Regions from separate parts of the Cupriavidus sp. FW306-1B-F12B genome, predicted to be linked through region 1. Evidence: predicted binding sites of a transcription regulator. Region 1 holds the regulator's gene; the other holds the start of a gene.

Region 1 (6,978 bases):
GTCACCAGCTTGCGCAGCACCGAGCGCTCGCGCACGATCTCCGCGTAGCGGCGGATATTGGCCGCGCTGGGCGTGTTCTGCGCCAGCGAATTCAGGTAGGCCAGCCCGCCCACCTCCTCGGCCTTGCCGGCGACCTGCAGCATTTCATAGACCGTGATCACGTCGGCCGGCTTGGTGGCCGAGATCAACCGGGCGATGCTCTGAAAGATCATCCGGTGGTCAAAACGGTAGAAATCCGCCTCGGAAATGAAGTCCGCAATGCGGTCCCAGGCGGCGTTGTCCAGCAGCAGGCCACCCAGCACCGATTGCTCGGCTTCGATGGAATGCGGCGGGACCTTGAGGTTCTCGAGTTGGGGGTCGGCGACAGGCGCGTTCATGGGGAGGGATTATAACGGCGGGAGGACGCACTTCGCCGGACATTTGGCGACCGGGCAGGCAAAGACAAGCGGGCAACAAAAAAAGGCAGGAGCCGGGGCTCCTGCCTTTTTTGCTTGCGGCGCTTCAGCCGGCGCAGCGCGCCGGCAAGGCGGCACGTCCTTAGACGCTCTCACCCACGACCGACACGGTCACGTCGACCACGACGTCCGTGTGCAGCGCAACGCTGACCGGGTGGTCGCCCACCATCTTCAGCGGACCATTCGGCATGCGAACCTGGGCCTTTTCCAGCTTGAAGCCTTGGCCAGCCAGGGCTTCAGCGATGTCGGCGTTGGTCACGGAACCGAACAGGCGGCCGTCCACACCCGACTTCTGGCTGATCTGGACGCTCAGACCGTTCAGCTTCTCGCCTTCGGCTTGCGCGGCGGCCAGCTTCTCGGCAGCGGCCTTTTCCAGCTCGGCGCGCTTGACTTCGAATTCGGCGATCGCGGTTTGCGTAGCACGGCGGGCCTTCTTGCCCGGGATCAGGAAGTTACGGGCGTAACCGTCCTTCACCTTGACGATGTCACCCAGGTTGCCCAGGTTGATGACTTTTTCCAGCAGAATAATTTGCATCGTATTCTCTCCTTAACGGACCTAGGGCCTGATCAGTTCTTGTGCAGGTCGGTGTACGGCATCAGCGCGAGGAAACGCGCACGCTTGATGGCCGTATCCAGCTGACGCTGATAGTGAGCCTTGGTACCGGTCAGGCGGGCCGGCGTGATCTTGCCGTTGTCGCCGATGAAGTCCTTCAGGGTGTCCAGATCCTTGTAGTCGATCTGTTCCACGCCAGCCACGGTGAAGCGGCAGAAGCGCTTGCGCTTGAACAGCGGGTTCTGTTGCTGGAAGCGCTTCTTGTTCTTGTTGTCACGTTTGACGAATGCCATGATTCAATCCTTTTCGAATGCTTTACATCCAGTGATGTGAAAGACGAGAGCCTTGCTGTTGCGGTGCTTGCGGGCCAGGAATCCTTCGCAGTCGAGCAGCGTGCCGAGCGGTAACCGCTCCAGACGCTGGCCAACCTGTCCGACCCCCATCGCTGCGATTGCAAACTCGACCTGCCGCGGCGTTTGCGCCTCGACGGCCTCGCCGCTGTACTGCAGGATGCAGTTCACGACGGGGACCCCGGCCGGGGTATAGCGCAGGGCATCGCGTTCCGCCAGGGTGGCGGCAAGCCGAAGCTGGTTCAACGCGGGACCTCTTGCTGGTTGCAATCCATGCTGCCGTGGCCGACGCTGTCAGCCATGGCGCGCACCGCAGTCCGCACTCAGGCGGCCTGGCCTTCGGTGGTCGTTTGCGCGGCCTTGCGGGCTTCTTCGCGCTGCACTTCCTTCATCATCGGCGAAGGTGCAGTCTCGGCCTTCTTGGTCTGCACGATCAGGTGGCGCAGGACGGCGTCGTTGAACTTGAACGCGTGTTCCAGTTCAGCCAGCGTTTCCTTGCCGCATTCGATGTTCAGGCAAACGTAGTGAGCCTTGGCCAGCTTCTGGATCATGTAAGCCATCTGGCGACGGCCCCAGTCTTCCACGCGGTGAACGTTGCCGTTCTGCGAGGTCACGAGCTGCTTGTAGCGCTCGATCATGGCCGGCACTTGTTCGCTCTGGTCCGGGTGGACGATGAAGACGATTTCGTAATGACGCATTGACGCTCCTTTTGGATTAGCCACCCGGGCGTCACGAGTCCGGTGTGGCAAGGTTGAATAGCCTTAGATTATAGCCCGCATGGCGGCAAGTGCGCAAGCCGCTGATTACACAGACAAATCAGGCGTTGGCAAACACGGCCTGCAGCCTTGCCGGATCCCGCGCCAGGCCTGAGTCGGCTGCCAGCGCCAGGGCCAGCAGCACGCGCGCCTTATAGGGATTGAGGTCCGTTGCGGAAACAAAAGCTCCATCCGTCGGGCTGAGCTGGGGCGGAATCGCCACATGGCCGGCCCCGGTGCGGGAACTGCGCACCACGGCCACGCCCGCGGCAGCGGCATCGGCCAGCGCCTCGGCCAGCACCTCATGCACCGAGCCATTGCCGGCGGCAGCCACCACCAGCCCGGCAACACCCGCGCGGACCAGCGCATCCACTGCCACCCTGCCCGGCTGCGCGTAGCTCGCCACGATCTCCACCATCGGCCACGCCGCCGGCATCGGCCCGATCACCCAGGCCACGCGTGGCGCGCGGGCGAAGCGCACGTAGTCGTCCTGCACGAAACCCAGCGGCCCGCAGGCCGAAACAAAGGCGTCCACCGCCGACGTGTGGGCCTTGGCCACATCCCGCGCAGCGTGGATCTGCTGGTTCAGCACCACCAGCACACCCTTGCCGCGCGCATCGGGATGAGCGGCCACGCGCACCGCATCCAGCAGGTTCAGCGGCCCATCGGCCGACAGCGACGTCGACGGCCGCATTGCCGCCGTCATCACCACGGGCACCGGACACGATTGCGTCAGGTGCAGCGCCATCGCAGTTTCTTCCAGCGTATCGGTGCCGTGGGTGATCACGATGCCAGCCACGTCGGGCTGCGCGGACCAGTGCTCAACCCGCGCCGCCAGCGTTTGCCAGAGCGTGAAGGTCATGTCCTTGCTGTCGACCTGGGCCACCTGCTCGGCCTCGATGCGAGCCGCCGACTGCAGCGCGGGCACCGCTGCCAGCAACGACGACACCGGCACGGTCGCCGCCTGGTAGCGTGCGCTGCTGGCAGAGTTTCCGGCCGCGCCAGCAATGGTGCCGCCGGTGGCCAGTACGACGATGCGAGGCAATTGGGTCATGGAGCGTGCAAAGAAAGTGGAAAGGCAGGAATGCCGATTGTAACGGGCGCGCCCCGCCTCGCCGCGGCTCTCGCCGGTGATCCGCATTCCGTCCATGAGACACGCCCCAAAAATTCTGCTTGCGCTCAGGCCGATACTGTATAAAATCACAGCATACTGTTTAAACATACAGTGCCCGGCCAGACGGATGCAGGATAAAGGATCGACCGATCCTCTTACCCGAAACCCCGCGGCCCCGCACGGAACGGCGATCCCATGGCGACCCTGACACCCCGGCAGCAGCAGATTTTCGATCTGATCCGCAACACGATCCGCCGCACCGGCTTTCCGCCCACGCGCGCCGAAATCGCCGCAGAGTTTGGCTTCTCCTCGCCCAATGCCGCGGAAGAACACCTGAGGGCGCTGGCACGCAAGGGCGTGATCGAACTGACCCCGGGCGCTTCACGCGGCATCCGCCTGAAGGTGGCACGCAGCGATTCGGAAATGCCCGACCAGTTTTCGTTGCCGATGGCCGGCGTGATGCAGCTGACGCTGCCGCTGGTGGGCCGCGTTGCCGCCGGCAGCCCGATACTCGCCGCCGAGCATATCGACCGCCAGTACCAGGTCGACGCCTCGGTCTTCGACGAACGCCCCGATTACCTGCTGCGAGTGCGCGGCCTGAGCATGCGCGATGCCGGCATCCTCGACGGCGACCTGCTGGCCGTGCGCCGCGCCAGCGAAGCCGCCAACGGCAAGATCGTGGTGGCGCGCCTGGGTGATGACGTGACCGTCAAGCGCCTGCAGCGTCGCGGTGGCCATATCGAACTGATCGCAGAAAACCCGGACTTCACCAACATCATCGTGGAGCCTGGCGAGGAGTTCTCGCTGGAAGGCATCGCCGTCGGGCTGATCCGATCCTCCGGCTTCTAACCGGGCACCGCAGGCCAACCGCCTGCGCGGGCCCACCCGCTTCCATTGCTTTGCAGACGCCGCCCGGCTTGCCGGGTGTTGACCCCGCTTTGCCTAAAAGAGGTGCCACCATGCCGCAAATCCACCAAGTCGCCGCCCGTCGCCCGGTCAAGCCTGTGCCGTTCCGCCAGAGCAAGGGCGTACGCGTCTACCAGGGTACGCAGCGCCGCACCATGGTCGGCAGCATGGCGGCGATCTGCCGCATGCTTGAACTCGAAACCGCCGAAAAGCTGGCCGCCTGAAATCTGCCGACTGTCTCCGAGCAGCTGCGGGCGCCGCCCTCAGCTACGCGGCGCACACGCCTTGGCTTCGGCTTCCAGCTCCGTCGGCGTCAGCTGCGGGAACCAAGTATCGCTCTTGCGCAGCTCCAGCGCCGTACCATCCTGCTTCGCCGTCAGCGAAATCAGATAGGCGTATTGGTATTCACCGCCAGACGTGGTCTGGCCGATGCGGATCTCGGTCTGGCTCTTCGCCGGATAGTTGACGACCGCGGCGTCATCGCCCAGATTGTTGCGCAGGCATTTCGCAACCTCACCCATCTTGGCGGGCGTGAACAAGCGCATCGGCGCACGCGCGCGAATGTCCTTTTCAGAAGTGCCGGTGGCACACCCTGCCACCATGGCTGCCATCGCTACGCCAACCGCTGCCGCTCGAACAGACATACCACCCCCGGGAAATGCAGAACGGCGCCCTCGCGAGGCGCCGTTCTGGGAAATGCTTTGGGGTGGCTGATGGGACTCGAACCCACGACAACAGGAATCTCAATCTTAGCCACCAAGCTAATAACGACGCGGGGTTCCGGGTAGTTCGTGGGAATACTGGAAGCCCGCATACGGCTCTAGGTCGGGGATTATATATCGAGTATTCCCACGGGCACACGGCTAATTTGTGTCGCATACCCCACCCGACAGAAATTACCTCTGGTTGCTTTCGCAGCGACCCTACGAGTAGCTATACTGTATATCCATACAGTACTCATATATGCCCCGCCATGTCGCCCGAACCTGCAAACTGCCCCATCTGCGGCACTGCCGCCGAGCGCACTCGCGCCCCATCTCATGGCTACCTCTACCGTTGCCCAAGCTGCGGCACCTTCCGCATCACCAGCAGCGCCCTGGTGCGCAAGAAAGACATTCCGAGTTCCGCCCGGGAAAATGTCCGGCTGTTGCGGGCTTACGGCCACCAGCCTCAGATCGAGGTTTCTCGGGACGGCGTGCGCATCGTCCCCGGTCGGAGCTGAGCATGGGCAACAGCAAAAAACGCGCGGCAGGCTGCCATCTTCCGACCGCAACCGCCGAGCCGTTCCCGGCTCCCGGCGCAAACGGCATTCTCAGTCGAGTTCAGGGGCACTACATTGCCGCTGGCCTGCAGACGTTGCCTCGCGCCACGCACGACGGGCCAAGCCATCATGCGGTCCTGGTCGAGGCCGGGCACCTCGGCACCGTGCGACTTTTCATCGAGAAGAAGCTGGCCCGCCACAACCGACACAGCCACTACTACTGGTCGGCCTATCGGGCTGAGCCGGCTGAACGGCAATAGCGCAGCCAGGCAACTACACCCCCGGGAAGCTGGCTGCCGGTAGCGGCACTATATGCAGCATGCCAAAGATGTAGTTGGGCGCGGCCGATCAGGCTTGCTCGTTCATCCGACCGGACTCAGGATGCCTGACGGCCAACCGCTTTCACGCTCGGCGCCCCCTGGCGCCAATCTCAGGGCGTGACTCGAAGCCCGCCTCAGTGCGGGCTCCTCTTGTCAGACGGCGCCTGATACCGGAGGGCGAGTGGCATGCAGAAACTGGATCCAGCGACTTCAGGAGATGGTCATGCCAGGAAGAAACATACATGTCGTACGAGTCGAAGGTCTTCAATGGATAGTTGAAATTGAGGATGGGTCCACCGACCGTCAATTCTTCCCCTCCCGGGAGGCGGCCATTGATGCAGGTACAGCAATGGCTCGGCAGGAGAAGGCCGATTTGATCATCCATGGCCGTGACGGACTGATTCGCAGGCGAAAGTGCTTTGGCGACGCCGCATGCGGGAGGCGTGCCGTTGCCGGCCGGCTACCGCTTGCACCGACGCTGAGCTGAGTGGCAAGACCTGCCCGCGGAAACGGAGTCTCGCAGTCACTGAAATCAATCTCGTCTCGCCCCCCTGCGCCATGGATCATTAGAGCGGCATCGCGGTCCATTGCCAAATGAACGAGACGGATAGATTGCACGTGCGCGACTTGGATCATCGGTTTCTACGGCCCACTGCGATCCATCAGTCACTGGCACTTGGACAGTAGTGCTCGCCAAATCGTCAAGGTGAAGCGGCCGTAGCCACCATGTGATTTACGCCAAGTGCATGCGAAATCTCTCGTTGCAATGAGCCGGCAAAGTCGCGGTCTCGTGGGCTGTAGCTTATCTGACTGCGACAGGCGTGCGTGCCCCGCAGGAAATCCGCGACTCGTCCGCTATCACTTGTCGGACAGCGCCTGATACCGGCGCCTGCGGGTCGCGCGGAGACTGGCTCCATCAACTTCAAGGAGACAGCCATGCCAGGCCAGAACATCCATGTTGTACCTGCTGGTGACCGCTGGGCCGTTGAGGCGGAAGGCGGCCACGGACGGGAGACATTCGACACACAAGCGGAGGCCATCGCCGCCGGCACCAAGCGCGCCCAAGAAAAGAAGGTCGAACTGCTGATTCACGGCCTAGATGGCCAGATCCGGGAGAGAAACTCCTTCGGAAACGACCCGCGCGACATTAAGGGGTGACGCTGTGGCCAGCCGGCAGCCGCCGGCGCCTATGCGGCCGAGCGCGGTGACCGGAAAGCAAAACAGCGCCTGTATAAGGCGCTGTTTTGCAAGGATACTTTGGGGT
Region 2 (6,978 bases), on a different contig from region 1:
CCACGTAGGTGGCGGCACCGCCGTACTCGCCGCCGAGCGCCAGGCCCTGCAGCATGCGCAGTGCGATCAGGATGATCGGCGCGGCCCAGCCGATGGTGGCGTAGCCCGGCAGCAGGCCGACGATGAAGGTCGACAGGCCCATGAGCAGGATCGTCACCAGGAAGGTGTACTTGCGCCCGATCATGTCGCCCAGGCGGCCGAACACCAGCGCGCCGAACGGCCGCACGATAAAGCCGGCGGCGAATGCGAGCAGCGCGAAGATGAAGGCCGAGGTGGGATCCAGTCCGGCGAAGAACTGCTTGGCAATGATCGCCGCCAGCGAGCCGTAGAGATAAAAGTCGTACCACTCGAACACCGTGCCCAGCGATGAGGCAAAGATCACCTTGCGCTCTTCGGCTGTCATCGGTGCGTTCTGCGCGCCCCCTCCGGGCACCGCAACGTTTTGCACGTTTGCCATATTGTCTCCTCCGTCTGGAATGGATCTCGGGTGGGCGTGGCGCGGGAAAGACCGCGCGGCTGGCCGCTATGCCTGAGTTGCAGAGGATTGTGGGTGGCGAAACTTACTGCGTTCTGACAGAACGGGGGACGGAATCGTCAAAGAATATCGGGGTATACGCTAGCCGTGGGCGGGAGTTTGGATGCTGCGCTGCGGGGCGCAATTCACTTGTGTGGCGGAATGGCGCGCTTTGCAGGGGTGCGGCTATGCAGCATCGGTGCCTGTTCCACGCGAGGCGCCCTGCGAAGGCGCAGGGGCGGGCGCGGCCAGGCTGTCGGCGTCGGCTTCGCCGTCGGCGCGGTTCATGCGCCAGGCGTAGAGCGCGGCCATCAGCACGTAAACCACCAGCGCGCCTTGCGCGCCGACCCAGAACGAAAACGGCCAGCCAAAGAAGTCGAAGCGCAGGTCGCGCGCAAACCATGCCACCACGAAGGTGACGGTGAACCAGATCGCGAGCAGGCCGCAGATCCAGCGCAGGTTGCGCCGCCAGGCCTGGCGCTGGCGGGCTTCGGCACTGTCGGGGGCGAGGCTGTCGTTCATGCGGGCGGGAGGTAGTCGGGCCGGCGCAGCGTCACGCGGAAATGCGCGCCGGCCAGCCGTGGCGATTGCTGGTAGACGTGGTCGGAGATCTGGACGTCGCCGCCGTGCTGCTGCACGATCTCGCGCACGATGGCCAGGCCCAGGCCGCTGCCTTCGGTATTGGTGCCGAGCACGCGGTAGAAGCGCTCCATCACGCGCTCGCGCTCGGCCGGCGCAATGCCCGGGCCGGTGTCTTCCACATCCAGGTAGGCGAACGGCTCGAAGGCATCGGCGCTGACGCGCACCGTGGCGTGCCCGCCGCGCGGCGTGTAGCGGATGGCGTTGTCGAGCAGGTTGTTCAGCATCTCGGTCAGCATCAGGCGGTTGCCCTGCACCATCACCGGATGTTCGTCCGCGTCCAGCCCCAGGTCGATGTCGCGCGCCCAGGCCTGCGGCAGCCAGTCCTTGACCACCTCGCGCGCGAGCGCCGCCAGGTCCAGCGCGGCCATGCCGCCGGTGCCCGCCAGGTTTTCCATGCGTGCCAGCGACAGCAGCTGCGTGACCAGGTGCGCGGTGCGCTCAGAGCTGCCGGCGATCTGCGCCAGCGAGCGCCGCAGCTCTTCCGGCGACTGCTCTCGCTGCGCCAGCTCGGCCTGCATGCGCAGGCCCGCCAGCGGTGTCTTCATCTGATGCGCGGCATCGGCGATAAAGCGCTTCTGGGTCTGCACCGACTGGTCCAGGCGCGCCAGCAGGTCGTTGAACGAACCCACCAGCGGTGTGATCTCCTGCGGCGCGGCGCGTTCGTCGATCGGGCTGGTATCGCCGGGGTTGCGCGCGCGGATGCGCTGCTGGATCGCGGTCAGCGGCGCCAGCCCGCGCGACAGCCCGAACCACACCAGCACCACCGCCAGCGGCAGGATCACGAACTGCGGCAGGATCACGCCCTTGATGATCTCGTTGGCCAGGCGCGCGCGCTTGTCCAGGGTCTCGGCCACCTGCACCAGCACCGGCTGGGTGCCGCTGACCTGCTTCAGGTCGATATAGGTGTAGGCCACGCGCACGTCGTTGCCGGCCACGCGGTCATCGCGCAGGGACACCAGCCCCGCATGGCCCTGGTCTTCCTCGGATGGCAGCGGCAGGTCGTGGTCGCCGGCGATGTATTCGCCGCGCTTGCCGACCACCTGGTAGTAGATGCTGTCGGTCTCGTCGGCGCGCAGGATCTCGCGCGCTGACAGCGGCAGCTGCAGCGTGATGCGCCCGTTGACCTCGCGCACCTGCTGCGACAGCACGATGGCGCTGGCTTCGAGGGCGCGGTCGAAGGGCCCGTTGGCGATCGACTTGGCCACCAGGTAAGTCACCGCGATGCTCATCGGCCACAGCAGCAGCAGCGGCGCCAGCATCCAGTCGAGGATCTCGCCGAACAATGAGCGCGGCGACGGATGCGCGGTGCTTTCCTCCAGGTGCGGCAGCGCGTCGGCCAGGTCCTGGTCGGCGGCGTCCGGGCCCGGGGTGGCGGAAGGAGAGGGTGGCGCGGCGCGGGGCGCGCGCCGCCAGGGTAGTCGCAGCAGGCTCATCTCGGCGGTTTGCGCTCAGGTCGGTCGCTTGGCCTGCGGTGGCGTTGGACGGAGGTCAGTCGTGCGCGGCCACCGCCGGCTGGAATTTCTCCAGGCAGTAGCCAAGCCCGCGCACGGTGGCGATGCGGATGCCGCCGACTTCGATCTTCTTGCGCAGCCGGTGCACGTAGACCTCGATGGCGTTGTTGCTGACTTCCTCGCCCCACTCGCACAGGTGGTCCACCAGTTGCTCTTTCGATACCAGGCGGCCGCTGCGTGTGAGCAGTATCTCCAGCAACCCGATCTCGCGCGCGGACAGGTCCAGCATCTGGTCGTTGAGATAGGCGATGCGCCCGACCTGGTCGTAGGCCAGCGGCCCGTGCCGCATCAGCGTGGCGCCGCCGCCGGCGCCGCGCCGCACCAGCGCGCGCACGCGCGCTTCAAGCTCGGACAGGGCAAAGGGCTTGGCCATATAGTCGTCGGCGCCCAGGTCCAGGCCCTTGACGCGCTCGTCGACGCTGTCGGCGGCGGTCAGGATCAGCACCGGCAGCATGGCGCCACGCGCGCGCAGGCGCTTGAGCACTTCCAGCCCGGACATGCGCGGCAGGCCCAGGTCCAGGATCAGCAGGTCGAAGGTCTGGGTCGACAGCGCGGAATCGGCTTCCAGGCCGTTGGTGACGTGATCGACGGCATAACCCGAGTGGCGTAGCGAGCGCGTCAGGCCGTCGGCCAGCACGTCGTCATCTTCGGCGATCAGAATGCGCATGGTTGTCTCCACCCTGGCCGGCATAGCCGGCGCCGGCGGAATGGGGCGCGATGGGGCTTGCCAAGCATACTGTTTTTTTATACAGTACCCGCACGTTCCGCTGGGGCTGCCCGGGGAGACCCCCTGGAGAGCGGCCGCGCAGACAGCCGGGCCGGCGCTGGAGCCGGAAAATGCCGGTGCCGCGCCACATGCGGCCTATTTATACACCATTGATTCAAGGACGACCATGGACGACAAGAAGGCAGGTGCCGGCGTGAGCGCCGAGAAGCAGAAGGCGCTTGCCGCCGCGCTCTCCCAGATCGAGAAGCAGTTCGGCAAGGGCTCGATCATGCGCCTGGGCGACGGCGAGGTCGAGAAGGACATTCAGGTGGTATCCACCGGTTCGCTCGGCCTGGACATCGCGCTTGGCGTCGGCGGCCTGCCGCGCGGCCGCGTGGTCGAGATCTATGGTCCGGAATCGTCGGGCAAGACCACGCTGACGCTGCAGGTCGTGGCCGAGATGCAGAAGCTGGGCGGCACCTGCGCCTTTATCGACGCCGAGCACGCGCTGGACGTCAGCTACGCCAACAAGCTGGGCGTCAACGTCGGCGACCTGCTGATCTCGCAGCCGGACACCGGCGAACAGGCGCTGGAAATCACCGATGCGCTGGTGCGCTCGGGCTCGATCGACCTGATCGTGATCGACTCGGTGGCGGCGCTGGTGCCCAAGGCCGAAATCGAAGGCGAAATGGGCGATTCGCTGCCGGGCCTGCAGGCCCGCCTGATGAGCCAGGCGCTGCGCAAGCTGACCGGCACCATCAAGCGCACCAACTGCCTGGTGATCTTCATCAACCAGATCCGCATGAAGATCGGGGTGATGTTCGGCTCGCCGGAAACCACCACCGGCGGCAACGCGCTCAAGTTCTACGCCTCGGTGCGCCTGGATATCCGCCGCATCGGCTCGATCAAGAAGGGCGACGACGTGATCGGCAACGAGACCAAGGTCAAGGTGGTCAAGAACAAGGTCTCGCCGCCGTTCCGCGAAGCCTTCTTCGACATCCTGTACGGCCAGGGCATCTCGCGCCAGGGCGAGATCATCGACCTGGGCGTGGACGCCAAGATCGTCGAGAAGTCCGGCGCCTGGTACAGCTACAACGGCGACAAGATCGGCCAGGGCAAGGACAACGCGCGCGAATACCTGCGCGAGAACCCTGACATCGCCGCCGAGATTGAAAACAAGGTGCGCGCCGCGCTGGGCGTGGTGGCCATGAACCCCACGGCGGCTGCCACGCCGGTAGCGGTCGAAGACTGACCGCGCCAGCGGCCATTGCGCCATCAGGAAGGCCGGGGCATCGCCGATGCCCCGGCCTTTTTGCTTGGCGCGGACCCCTCCATCCACAGATTCCGGCAACCATGGCAACCCGTCCCCCGCTTTCGCTGAAGGCCCGCGCTGTCGGCTACCTGTCGCGCCGCGAGCACAGCCGCGCCGAACTGGCGCGCAAGCTGGCGCCGCATGCCGAGTCGGCCGAGCAGCTGGAGCAGTTGCTGGACGCGCTGGAGCGCGAGAACTGGCTGTCGAACCAGCGCTTTGCCGACAGCCTGGTGCACCGCCGCGGCGCCCGCTACGGCACCGCGCGCGTGATGCAGGAAGCCAAGACCCACAAGCTCGGCAGCGAGCAGCTGGGCGATCTGCAGGAGCGGCTGCGCGCCACGGAAGTGGCGCGCGCCCGTGAGGTCTGGCGCAAGCGCTTCGGCACCCCGCCGGACACGCCCGAGGCGCGGGCCAAGCAGATCCGCTTCATGGTGGCGCGCGGGTTTTCGCGTTCGGTCGTCAGCAAGATCATCCAGGGTGCGGACGAAGACTACGGCGACGACGGTGGCGAGGCCTGATGCGCGATGGTCGAGCCGACAATCCCGCTGCGACAGTTGCTGCACAAGGATGTTCCCGGCCAAAGCGGCGCGGCATGTTAAACTCCCCCGGTTTTCGGTGCTCCGGCACCGCCGTTCCCCAGCCCCCCGTATTTCCAGCCTGGCCATGCCTCTGTCCCAGCCCGTCAACCGCTCCCAGCGTCACCGTCGCGCCATTTCGGCCGAGGCGTACCAGAGAGAGGACGGCTTGTGGGACATCGAGGTGCGCCTGACCGACACCAAGCCTCGCGACATCGAACTGGCCGGCGACCGCGTCCGCCCGGTAGGCCAGCCCCTGCACGACCTGTGGCTGCGCGTCACCATCAATGAGGAAATGACGGTGCTGGATGCCGAGGCCTGCTCGGACTGGGTGCCGTATCCGTCCCATTGCGACACGATCGGCCCGGCTTACCGCAAGCTGATCGGCCTGAACCTGCGCAAGGGCTTTCGCAAGGCCGTGCGCGAGCGCCTCGGCGGCATGCATGGTTGCTCGCACCTGACCGAGGCCGCTGGCGTGCTGCCCAGCACGGCGATCCAGGCCTTTGCCGGTGAAGTCATCAATATCCGCGACAACGGCGAGGACGACCCGAATCCGGAGCCGCCCTATCAGTTGAACGGCTGCCACGCCCTGCGTTTCGATGGCGAGGTGGTTCGTCAGTTTTACCCGCGCTGGTATGGTCACCAGCCGACGCCCAAGGTACGGGCCGAGGCAGCACCTGCCGTCGCAACTGCGCCTCAGGCGCCGCCCGCGGCCAATGGCGACCGCGGCAATGATGGCAACGACGCTGTCCCGGCCGAGCGGCCGACCGGCACCTCCGGCTGATTCTCAGGATTGGCCAGCCAGACGAGAGAGTTCGTCTTCTTTCAGATTCTTCCCTTCTACCTTTTACGCCTACCCGAAAGGAAACACGCATGAATATCCATGAGTATCAAGGCAAGGAAATCCTGCGCAAATACAATGTGCCGGTTCCGCGCGGCATCCCCGCGTTCTCGGTTGACGAGGCCCTGAAGGCCGCAGAAACGCTCGGCGGCCCGGTGTGGGTCGTCAAGGCCCAGATTCATGCGGGTGGCCGCGGCAAGGGCGGCGGCGTGAAGGTTGCCAAGAGCATCGACGACGTCAAGACCTACGCCTCGAACATCCTGGGCATGCAGCTGGTCACGCACCAGACCGGCCCGGAAGGCAAGAAGGTCAACCGCCTGCTGATCGAAGAAGGCGCCGACATCAAGAAGGAACTGTACGTTTCGCTGGTGGTGGACCGCGTTTCGCAGAAGATCGCGCTGATGGCGTCGAGCGAAGGCGGCATGGACATCGAGGAAGTCGCTGCCCACACCCCGGAAAAGATCCACACCCTGATCATCGAGCCGTCGACCGGCCTGACCGACGCTGACGCCGACGACATCGCCCGCAAGATCGGCGTGCCCGACGCGAGCGTGTCGCAAGCCCGCCAGGCCCTGCAAGGCCTGTACAAGGCGTTCTACGACACCGACGCTTCGCTGGCCGAAATCAACCCGCTGATCCTGACCGGCGACGGCAAGGTCATCGCGCTGGACGCCAAGTTCAACTTCGACTCGAACGCGCTGTTCCGTCACCCGGAAATCGTGGCCTACCGCGACCTGGATGAAGAAGACGCCAACGAAATCGAAGCCTCGAAGTTCGACCTGGCCTACATCTCGCTGGACGGCAACATCGGCTGCCTGGTGAACGGCGCCGGCCTGGCCATGGCCACCATGGACACCATCAAGCTGTTCGGCGGCGA

Evidence for each region. Region 1 encodes LexA, which represses DNA repair genes until DNA is damaged. Its sites were predicted from a motif close to ACTGTATNNNNATACAGT; they were not measured.
Region 2: recA (recombinase RecA) is a predicted target of LexA. The motif match lies at 3,403-3,420, and genes of this name have one in related genera.

Annotation. Positions count from the first base shown of each region.
Region 1 covers NZ_JBYSXC010000018.1:51,718-58,695, forward strand. Annotated here, with positions in the region: gene AC3WLE_RS25960 (replicative DNA helicase) at 1-377, opposite strand, end outside; gene rplI (50S ribosomal protein L9) at 538-990, opposite strand; gene rpsR (30S ribosomal protein S18) at 1,023-1,301, opposite strand; gene priB (primosomal replication protein N) at 1,305-1,604, opposite strand; gene rpsF (30S ribosomal protein S6) at 1,682-2,056, opposite strand; gene AC3WLE_RS25985 (asparaginase) at 2,175-3,167, opposite strand; gene lexA (transcriptional repressor LexA) at 3,423-4,076, shown strand; gene AC3WLE_RS25995 (hypothetical protein) at 4,187-4,357, shown strand; gene AC3WLE_RS26000 (hypothetical protein) at 4,397-4,744, opposite strand; gene AC3WLE_RS26005 (hypothetical protein) at 5,358-5,654, shown strand; gene AC3WLE_RS26010 (DUF2188 domain-containing protein) at 5,938-6,201, shown strand; gene AC3WLE_RS26015 (DUF2188 domain-containing protein) at 6,651-6,872, shown strand; tRNA gene AC3WLE_RS26020 (tRNA-His) at 6,973-6,978, opposite strand, start outside.
Region 2 covers NZ_JBYSXC010000026.1:10,715-17,692, forward strand. Annotated here, with positions in the region: gene AC3WLE_RS29460 (MFS transporter) at 1-457, opposite strand, end outside; gene AC3WLE_RS29465 (DUF4212 domain-containing protein) at 701-1,036, opposite strand; gene AC3WLE_RS29470 (sensor histidine kinase) at 1,033-2,589, opposite strand; gene AC3WLE_RS29475 (response regulator) at 2,645-3,334, opposite strand; gene recA (recombinase RecA) at 3,561-4,625, shown strand; gene recX (recombination regulator RecX) at 4,727-5,203, shown strand; gene AC3WLE_RS29490 (DUF2889 domain-containing protein) at 5,349-6,044, shown strand; gene sucC (ADP-forming succinate--CoA ligase subunit beta) at 6,134-6,978, shown strand, end outside.